3 regions of the Pseudarthrobacter oxydans genome follow, and region 1 is predicted to be linked to each of the others. Evidence: riboswitches for the same ligand, from Rfam matches in the RefSeq annotation. Region 1 holds a riboswitch; each other region holds the start of a gene.
What was found. A riboswitch is a leader RNA that binds a small molecule or an ion and turns the genes downstream of it on or off. The one in region 1 is predicted to bind S-adenosylmethionine.
Positions count from the first base shown of each region.

Region 2: linked by a shared signal. The riboswitch ahead of SMD14_RS18860 (DUF1737 domain-containing protein) and the one ahead of SMD14_RS12870 (aminotransferase class V-fold PLP-dependent enzyme) in region 1 are both predicted to bind S-adenosylmethionine.
Region 3: linked by a shared signal. The riboswitch ahead of SMD14_RS06895 (bifunctional o-acetylhomoserine/o-acetylserine sulfhydrylase) and the one ahead of SMD14_RS12870 (aminotransferase class V-fold PLP-dependent enzyme) in region 1 are both predicted to bind S-adenosylmethionine.

Region 1 is NZ_CP139438.1:2,849,739-2,852,999, reverse strand. It holds gene SMD14_RS12875 (class I SAM-dependent methyltransferase) at 1-453, opposite strand, end outside; gene SMD14_RS12870 (aminotransferase class V-fold PLP-dependent enzyme) at 548-1,990, opposite strand; SAM riboswitch class IV at 2,026-2,139, opposite strand; gene hisN (histidinol-phosphatase) at 2,299-3,111, opposite strand; gene SMD14_RS12860 (ribosome small subunit-dependent GTPase A) at 3,160-3,261, opposite strand, start outside.
Region 2 is NZ_CP139438.1:4,128,058-4,131,318, forward strand. It holds gene SMD14_RS18845 (pyridoxamine 5'-phosphate oxidase family protein) at 1-425, shown strand, start outside; gene SMD14_RS18850 (TetR/AcrR family transcriptional regulator C-terminal domain-containing protein) at 453-1,163, opposite strand; gene SMD14_RS18855 (hypothetical protein) at 1,429-1,683, shown strand; SAM riboswitch class IV at 1,968-2,082, shown strand; gene SMD14_RS18860 (DUF1737 domain-containing protein) at 2,095-2,373, shown strand; gene SMD14_RS18865 (rhodanese-like domain-containing protein) at 2,370-2,780, shown strand; gene SMD14_RS18870 (O-succinylhomoserine sulfhydrylase) at 2,781-3,261, shown strand, end outside.
Region 3 is NZ_CP139438.1:1,525,829-1,529,089, reverse strand. It holds gene SMD14_RS06900 (homoserine O-acetyltransferase) at 1-462, opposite strand, end outside; SAM riboswitch class IV at 475-590, opposite strand; gene SMD14_RS06895 (bifunctional o-acetylhomoserine/o-acetylserine sulfhydrylase) at 689-2,014, opposite strand; SAM riboswitch class IV at 2,058-2,173, opposite strand; gene SMD14_RS06890 (VOC family protein) at 2,339-2,977, shown strand; gene SMD14_RS06885 (DUF222 domain-containing protein) at 3,161-3,261, shown strand, end outside.

The sequences.
Region 1 (3,261 bases):
GGGGACGGACGTGTCCAGCTGGTTCCACACCAGGCCAAGCGTTCCCCCGGGGCGGAGGACGCGGGCCAGTTCCGTGCTTGCCCTCAGCGCATCGCACCAGTGCCAGGCCTGCGCCACGGTGACGACGTCGAACGCTGAGTCAGGCAGGCCGGTGGCCTCCGCGGTGCCCAGGACAGCCGCGGCGCCGGGATAATGTTCCGCCAGCTGTCCGAGCATGTCGGCTGAGGGGTCCACCGCCGTGACGGACGGCACCAGCCCCAGCAGCAGTTCAGTGAACTTGCCCGTGCCGGCACCAACGTCGAGCGCGTCCCGGGCGCCCGGAGGTACCAGCCACTGTGCTGTCTCAGCGGGATACCCGGGCCGCACCTGCTGGTAGTGTTTGCCGCCATCCTGGAAGCTCTGGCCCAGCTCCCGCCGCCGGCTGTGATCCAGCCTGGGGCCACCCCGTGCCACGCGTGGCCTCCTTCGTCGGGTCTCGTTGCTACCTTCCGAATTTACCGTACCCGCCCGGGCGTGGCTGAGCGCACGCCGCCGGTCGAGTCGCAGGTCAGTCGTCGATGCAGGGGGCGGCGCCGGCCGTTCCCGGGGTGTTGGGCGCCCAGTGGGGGTAGGTGCGGTTGTCGTTGGCGGGAACCCAGCGGCCCGCGTCCACCACGTAGTCCCAGCCGAGCCCCTTGGTCCGCAGGTCCCGGATGCCTGCCAGCAGACGCTCGGCATCGTCAAGCCGGGATCCCACGCCGAAGCTGGCACGGAGGGATCCGGACGGCAGCCCCAGCCGCTTCAGCAGCGGGTGGGCGCAGAAGCGGCCGTCACGCAGGCCCACGCCATGCTCTGCCGACAGGTACGCCGCCACCAGTCCGGCGTCGTAGCCTTCGACCGAGAAGTTGACCACGCCGATGGTGTCCGTATCCGGGTTGGTGTCCTGAAAGATCTGGTGGACGGTCACGCCGTCGATTCCCTGCAGGCCCTCCACCAGGTAGGAGCGGATGGCCGATTCATGGGCATGCCAGCGGTCCTGGTCCAGTTCCGCGATGACCTGCGTTGCGCGGGCCAGGGTGGCCGCTCCCAGCACGTTCGGTGATCCGCCCTCATGGCGGGCCGGGCCCGTTGCCCAGCTGACGCCGTCGAGCCTTGCCTCCTTGACGGCGCCGCCGCCGGCAAGGTGCGGTGTTCCGGCGTCGAGCCAGTCCGGCCGGCCCACCAGCACACCGGCGCCAAAAGGCGCGTAAAGCTTGTGCCCCGAGAAGGCAATGTAGTCGACGTCGTCAGCGGTGATGTCGATGCGGCGGTGCGGCGCCAGCTGGGCCGCGTCCACCACGATCCGTGCGCCGTGCTCGTGGGCGAGTGCGGCGAGGGCGCGAACGGGAAGGATCTCGCCCGTGACGTTCGACGCGCCGGTGACGGCGAGCAGGCTTACCCCGCCGTGCTGCAGTTCGGCACGCACGGCCTCAATGGTTCCTGCGATGGTGTCGTCCGCCACGATGCTGCGGTGGGGGACACCCTGCCATGGCAGCAGGTTGGCGTGGTGCTCAATGTCGAGGTACAGGACGTCGCCGTCAGCCCGGCCGTTCGTGACGGGCAGGCAGCCGGCCAGCAGGTTGAGGGAGTCGGTGGTGTTCCGGGTGAAGATCACGGAATCGTCCGGGCGGCCGCCCACGAACTCCCGGACGATGGCACGGGCATTCTCGTAGACCGAGGTGCTGATCTGGGAGGCGTAGCCGGCTCCGCGGTGCACGCTCGCGTAGAACGGCAGGATTTCGTTGAGGTAGGCGGACACCACGGAAAGCGCCGGCGCGGACGCGCCATAGTCCAGGTTCGCGTACCGGACGTGCCCGCCATGGATCAGGGGAGCCTGGATTTCGGCGCCCGTGACTGCCGCCAGGGGACGGCCGGCTGCGGCGTGGCGCTGGTCGAAGAGGGCGTCCTGTCCGGGTTGTGCTGCGGCGTCAGGCTGGATTGCGGCGTTGGGGGAGACGGTGGCTGTTGTCACAGAGACCTCACTTTGAAACAGGACTCCGCTGGGGGAATCCGCGCTTGCCGCATCCGTTCCGGACCGGCCTGGTCGTCACCCGGGGCACCCCACCGCGAATGGAGGGTTGCCGGCCAGCAAACCGGGGTTTAGCGCTGGCACTCGTGACCTGGTTAAGAGCGTAGGACATAGCCCGCGCAGGCTAAAAGCCGGCTGGAATGTTAAGGCCTTTGTTACGCGCAGTTGAAAAGGTCCGCTTTTGCCGAAGATAACGACGGCGGGCGCCTCCTTTCGGAGGTGCCCGCCGTTGATTATTCGGAAGAGGAGGGTCAGAGGAGGTCGTCCAGGTCCGGGTTCAACCGGCGCAGCACCTCCGAGTGAAGGATGGAATTCGTGGCCAGTGCGTTGCCGCCGAACGGGCCGTCCTCACCTTCCAGCGATGTGAACCGGCCGCCCGCTTCAACCACGATGGGCACCAGGGCGGCCATGTCGTAGAGGTTGAGCTCGGGCTCGCAGGCGATATCCACCGAGCCTTCCGCCACCATGCAGTACGACCAGAAGTCCCCGAATGCCCTGGTACGCCACACGTCCTCCGTGAGGCCCAGGAATTCGTTGAGGTTACCGCGCTCCTTCCAGCCGCCAAGGCTCGAATATGACAGGGAAGCGTCGGACAGTTTGGACACGTTGGACACGCGGAGGCGGGTTGCGGCTGCCAGGGAACGTCCCATATAGGCGCCCATGCCCTTGGCCGCCCACCAGCGCTTGCCCAGTGCAGGGGCGCTCACCACGCCCACCACCGGCTCGCCTTCGTCCACGAGGGCGATCAGGGTGGCCCACACCGGAACGCCGCGGACGAAATTCTTGGTGCCGTCGATGGGATCGATGATCCACCGCCGCGCACCATGGCCGGTGCTGCCAAACTCCTCGCCGAGTACGGCATCGCGCGGACGGGAACGGGAGAGCTGGCCGCGGATGGCCTCCTCGGCCGCCTTGTCGGCATCGGTGACGGGCGTCAGGTCCGGCTTGGTCTCGATGTGGAGGTCCAGCGCCTTGAAGCGGCTCATTGTCTGGTCGTCCACTGAGTCGGCCAGGACGTGGGCCAGGCGCAGGTCATCGTTGTAGCTCGAAGCGGGTTGGATCATGGTTCCAAACTACCGTCTGCGCGCCGTTCTGCCGGGAACCGGGCCCCGTCAGTTAACGCTGCCCAGCTCCTTGGCCTCCTGGGCTTCCATTCGGGGGTCCGTCCCCAGGAGCCGCCGCAGGGAGGCCAGCCTTGCTGAACCGGTGGGTCC
Region 2 (3,261 bases), 1.3 Mb from region 1:
ACGAATGCTGGGAACTCCTGGCCAATGACACTGTCGGCCGCCTTGCACTGGTGGTTGACGGCCACCCCGAGATCTTTCCAATCAACTACGTGGTGCACCGCCGCAGCATCGCGTTCCGTACGGCCGGCGTCACCAAGCTGTGGAGTGCCCTGACAGAGAGGCCTGCCGCCCTGGAGATCGACGGCTACGATCCCCATACCGAAGAGGCCTGGAGCGTGGTGCTGCGCGGCGATACGGCGATCATCGAGGACCAGGCGGACAAGGACGCCGTGGACAGCCTGGGGCTGGAGCCATGGCAGCCGGGAGAAAAGGCAAACTACATCCGGCTGACAGCCCGTGCTTTGACCGGCCGCCGTTTCAAGGTGAACCGGCCGGACGTCTGGGCCACGCGGCAGCAGGACAAGCGGCGGGCCTCTTTCGAATAACCCGGCCGGAATGCCTGTCCGGCCAGGCTAGCCGGTTGGCTCTGCGTCCTGAAGGGACAGTTGGGCTTCAAGGCCGGAGAGCAGGATGCTTAGCCCCTGGTCAAGTTCCGCGGATCCTTCGTAGTCCGCCAGGGCGGGGGCCAGCGCACGCAGCCGCGGGAACTCCTTGGCAGGCAACCGGTGCAGTCCCAGCCGCAGCAGCACTTCGTTTTCCTCCGGGTCCACAACGAATTCCTGCAGCTCGTTCAGGATGTGGCCGTAGAGGAAGCCGTAGTAGGCGCGGTAGACGTGGAGGGCGTCCGACGGGCTGAACCCTGCCCCAATCAGCAGGGACAGGATCTGCTCGAGGGGACGCAGCGTGCCCAGCGGCCGCAGCCCCAGCGGGGTGGAGAGCGGCCTGGTCACGAGCAGCGGCACCACATTGGGGTGCTGGAGCGCAAGGCTCCGAAGGTCGTGTGCGATGCGGCGCAGCTGGGCTTTCCAATCGGGATCGTCGGGGTGGATGGTGAGTTCGTTAAGCACCAGTTCGGTGACGCCGTCCAGCAGCGCGGCGCGGTTCTCCGCATAGCGGTAGAGGCTCATCGGATCCCGGCCCAGTTCCTGGCCAAGGCGGCGCATGGTCAGCGCCTCCAAGCCTTCCGCGTCAACAACTTCGAGCGCCTTGGTCAGCACCAGCTCCCTGCTCAGCTTTTGCTTTTGGGCCGGCCCGGTGGGGGACTGGACTTTCGGGGAAGCCATGATTTCCGTCCTGGAAGGCGGCAAGCCCTTTACCCGGATAGGTAATCCATTCGCTTGCCGAATCCGTTGTCTACGAGTAAAGTCTACATTGTAGATGCGGCAGTGACACCGCCCTGTAGCCCCTGGTTTCAACTAGTAGCCCCCGGTTTCAACTAGTTCTTGATTTCCGCGGGCTTCATCAACACTCCATGCCCCGTGCACGGCATTGAGGTTCGCTGCTGTAGCCGAACGGCGGCACCACCGCACTTAGCGAAGGGAAGCCGTCATGGCGCATTCGCAGTTCGATCTCTTTCTAAAAGAAGCCACCTACATTGACCAGGCCTCGGACGCCACCCTCGACCGTGACCGCCTTTACGGCCTGTACACCAGCTGGTGCTTCATCAACCAGCAGAAGCCCGGCCTGGAGTCCAATTTCTGGATAGCCATGAATTGCCGCATCAGGCACGGCCGCAAGGGGCTGCGCATGAAAGGCCCCGCCGCTGCCGACTACATCCTGGCAAGCTACCCGGGCCTCGTCTAAGCAACGGCATCAAAACGAATACGGCGTGGACCACGTGCCTGGGGGCACAGGGTCCACGCCGTTCCTCTTTAAGCGCGCTTAGGCGCGCTCCCTGCTACTGCATCAATTGATCCTGCCGCTCCCGCGGGTCCCACCCCCGGACACCCAAGGAGGAGCCGCCGTCGTACTTTAGGTGAAGGTGCCGGACGGCACTGGGCTCCACTGCGGCGCCCGGCCTACTTCAGTTACGCAACATGACGACGACGGCGGTGCGGCCGCGGGCGGCAAGTGTTACGTTTTTGGGGAGTAATGAGTACCGGCGCCAAGCCCTGACTGGCCGGTCGGCAACCCTCCTTTCGCGGCGGGGTGCCTCAGGTGAACACTCGGCATATCGACCCATTCGAGCTGCAAGCGTGAGAGAAGGAGATCGTCGTGTCTGACGCACCTGCCCCTGAAGAGAAACTGTCGTACCGCCTCATCAGCGGGCCGGATGACCGCGCCTTTTGCGAGCGGATCTCCGCCGCGCTGGCGGAAGGCTATGTCCTCCATGGCAGCCCGGCGGCAACCTTCAACGGCAGCAGTGTGATCGTGGCGCAGGCGGTAGTCCTGCCGGCAGCCATCGCTTCCGCGGACGCTGCCGTGGCAGATGCCGTTGACGACCTCGAGTCCTCCGGCGATGACCTTGACTTCGGCGGCGAGGGCCACGCATGAGCTACGCCGGAGACCTGACCCCGCAGGAGGCCTGGGAAAAACTTGAGCAGGGCGCCATCCTGGTGGATGTGCGCACGGAGGGCGAATGGGCCCACATCGGCATTCCCGACACCAAGGCCACCGAGAACGATCCGCTGTTCATCCAGTGGACCTTCCCGGGCGGAATCCCCAACCCCGACTTCATCACCGACCTTAGCCAACAGGCGCCCGAGGACAAGTCAACCGAACTGGTGTTCCTGTGCCGTTCCGGCCAGCGTTCCATCGCGGCCGCTATCGCCGCCACGCAGGCCGGCTTCACCTCCTACAACGTCCTGGAGGGCTTTGAGGGTGAACCGGACCGTTATGGAGAACGTACCGTCAACGGCTGGAAGAACCGCGGCCTGCCGACCAACCTGGGAAAGAACTAAGTGACCTTCAACGAAGACGCCGCCGGCTGGAGCCCCGACACCCAGGCCGTCCGCGGCGGGCTGGACCGCACCAACTTCCAGGAGACCAGCGAGGCTGTCTTCCTGAACTCCGGTTTCGTGTACGAATCCGCCGCTGCTGCTGAGCGGGCCTTTACGGGCGAGGACGAACGCTTTGTCTACTCGCGCTACGGCAACCCGTCCGTGGCCACGTTCCAGGAACGGCTCCGCCTGCTTGAGGGGACCGAGGCGTGCTTCGCGACGGCGTCCGGCATGTCCGCGGTTTTCACCGCCCTGGGTGCGCTGCTGGCGGCCGGGGACCGGGTGGTTGCCGCCCGCTCACTCTTCGGCTCGTGCTTTGTGATCCTGAACGAAATCCTGCCGCGCTGGGGCGTGGAGACCGTCTTCGTGGACGGCCCTGACCTGGAGCAGTGGCGTGAAGCGCTCTCCGAGCCCACCACCGCCGTCTTCTTCGAATCGCCGT
Region 3 (3,261 bases), 1.3 Mb from region 1:
CATGGATCCGCCCAGGACCGCGAACCAGCTGTTGATGCCCAGCTGGTCAGCCAGCCGGGCCTCCGCCACCGTACTGTCCCGCAGGGTAACCAGGGGGAAGCGGGAGCCCCAGGGGGTTCCATCCGGGGCGGCCGACGACGGCCCCGTGGAGCCGTAGCAGCCGCCCACGATATTGACGGACACCACGAAGAACTTGTCCGTGTCCACGGGAGCGCCGGGACCGGCCAGCTGTTCCCACCAGCCTTCTTCGTCCGTGTCGCCGCGGGTCACGTGGGTGCTGCCGGTCAGGGCGTGCTCGATCAGGATGGCATTGCTGGCATCGGCGTTGAGCGTGCCCCAGGTTTCGTAGGCCAGCGTGACGTCCGGGAGGTATCCCCCGGCTTCAAGTTCCAGCCCCCCAATGGAGGCATAGCGGACAATTCCGTGCTCGGGGACGGTGGTTCGGGTGACGGTAACCGTCATGGCAAGACCTCTTCTACGCGCTTGCCCGCCGTCGAATGACCGGCAGGCCAGGTCTTCACCCGGGGCACCCCACCGCGGAAGGAGGGTTGCCGGCCAGCAAGCCGGGGCTGTCACTGGCACTCATGACCTGGTACGAGTGTACGAAACAGCCCCCGTCTGCTGCCAAGAGTGTGACTGGTTGTGACTTCCCCGGCGTGCCGCCGTCTCGGGTTCTTTGTGCGTCCGGCTAGGCCCCGGTCGCGTCCTTTGCTGCCCGAAAGCCCGCTTCGAGGTCCGCCAGGATGTCATCGATGTGTTCGATTCCCACCGACAACCGGACCAGGCCGGGGGTCACGCCGGCGACGGCCTGCTGCTCCGGGGAAAGCTGGCTGTGGGTGGTCGACGCCGGGTGGATGACAAGGGAGCGGACGTCGCCGATGTTTGCCACGTGGGAGTGCAGCTCCAGCGCGTCAACGAAGCGCTTGCCGGCCTCGGCCCCGCCAGCCAGGTTGAAGGAGACAATCGCGCCCGTGCCCTTGGGCCCGTACTTGCGGCCCCGCTCGTACCACGGGCTGGAGGGCAGCCCCGCGTAGGCGACGGATTCGACGTCGTCCCTTCCTTCCAGCCAGCGCGCCACTTCCGTGGCGTTGGCAACATGGCGTTCCACCCGCAGGCTCAGCGTTTCCAGGCCCTGGGCGATCAGGAACGCGTTGAACGGGGAGACGGCAGAGCCCAGGTCCCGGAGCAGCTGGACGCGGGCCTTGAGGATATAGGACAGGTTGGCGCCCAGGGCACCGTCCTTGCCGAGGTCCCGGGCGTACACCAGCCCGTTGTAGGTGGGGTCCGGGGTGTTGAAGCCCGGGAACCTCGCAGGGTCCTTGCCGAAGTCGAACTTGCCGGAGTCCACGATCACCCCGGCAATTGCGGATCCGTGGCCGCCCAGGTACTTGGTTGCGGAATGGACAACGATGTCCGCTCCCCATTCCAGCGGCCGGATCAGGTACGGGGTGGACAGGGTGTTGTCCACGATCAGGGGCACGCCGGCATCATGGGCGATGCCTGACACGCCCTCGATGTCCAGGACGTCCTGGCGGGGGTTGGACACCACTTCGGCGAAGAAGAGCTTGGTGTTTGGCTGGACCGCGTCACGCCACTGGTCCAGGTTGTCCGGGTCCGCCACGAAGGTCACGGAAATGCCGAACTTCTTCAGGGTGTGTGCGAACAGGTTGTAAGTCCCGCCGTACAGGCTGGGGCTGGCAACGATATGGTCCCCCGCCTCGGCGATATTGAGGACAGCGAAAGTCTCTGCTGCCTGTCCTGAACTCAGCAGGAGTGCTCCCAATCCGCCCTCAAGGCTGGCGATCCGCTGTTCCACGGCATCCTGGGTGGGATTGCCGATGCGGGTGTAGATCGGCGCCAGTTCAGCGAGGGCAAAACGGTTGGCGGCGCTTTCCGCGCTTGGGAATACGAAGGACGTGGTCTGGTAGATAGGGAGTGCACGGGCGCCGGTGGCACTGTCCGGCTCCTGTCCTGCGTGGATCTGGCGGGTTTCAAAAGACCATCCGTTGGACAACTAAGGCTCCTCTGACATGGGCCCGGCATGCTGTAGGCACCGCGGGCCGCGCTTGCCATCCGGCCGTTGCCGGACAGCCAGGTCCTCATCCGGGGCACCCCACCGCGGATGGAGGGTTGCCGGCCAGCGAGCCGGGGCTTGGCGCTGGCACTCATGACCTGAGCCCAGTGTAGGAACATGAAACCGGCGCGGGACAGGATTGTGACGAACATAGTCCCCCTGATCTCCGCCCGGGAATAGGTTGAAATCAGGGGTCCCGGATGGAAAATCCTGGTAAGGGTACCCTTAGCTGAGAGGCCGATCACAAAGTGCCAAGATGTTGGCATGCGCATGGATCACGTCTCTTACGCCTGTGAACACGATGGCCTGGCTGCCACCACCGAACGTATTTCCTCTGCCCTCGGCGTTGAGGCAGTGAAGGGCGGGGTGCACCCGCGGTTCGGAACCCGGAATATGATCATCCCGCTCGCGGGGCACAAATACGTCGAGGTGGTGGAGGTCCTGGACCACCCCGCTTCCGACAAGGCCCCTTTCGGGCAGGCTGTGCGTGCACGGTCTGCCGCGGGCGGCGGCTGGATGGGCTGGTGCGTCGAGGTGGACGACCTGGCTCCCTTCGAGGAGCGGCTGGGCCGCTCCGCCGTCAACGGAAACCGCAAGTTCCCCGATGGCCGCGAATTGGTCTGGAAGCAGATTGGCATCCTGGGCCTGATTGCCGACCCCCAGGTTCCCTACATGCTCAAGTGGGAGGGGGATCCGTCCCTGCACCCGTCCAACGCCTACGAGAGCAACGTCAAAATGAGCTGCCTCACCATTGCCGGTTCCGCAGCCCGGGTTACGGAGTGGCTGGGCGAACCCGTCGAGAAGCCGCTGGAGGACGTCGCTGTGGAGTGGGTGGCGCCGCACGGAACCCCCGGGATCCTCTCGGTAACTTTCGAGACCGGCAACGGGGCCGTCACCATCTGACCCTTACCTTGGTTACCGTGCCGGCAAGCCCGGCACGGTGTGGGCCCCGTGCCCTCCTCGTCTTCGGCCGCCATCAGCATGTGACAACGGCGTCACCTGCCGATGGCGGCCGAATCCATTTCCGAAGCAGACTCTCCAAACCCGGCCCCCAATAATGTCGTACCCTGCCGCGATGATTTTGGTATGGGAAAAGCGGCGGTGGCGAAGGCGTTTGCGGACATGAATGCCGCTCTTGCCGTGCTCATTGCCGAGGCGGACGGGTGCGGTTCGGAGCCGTTTTCCGC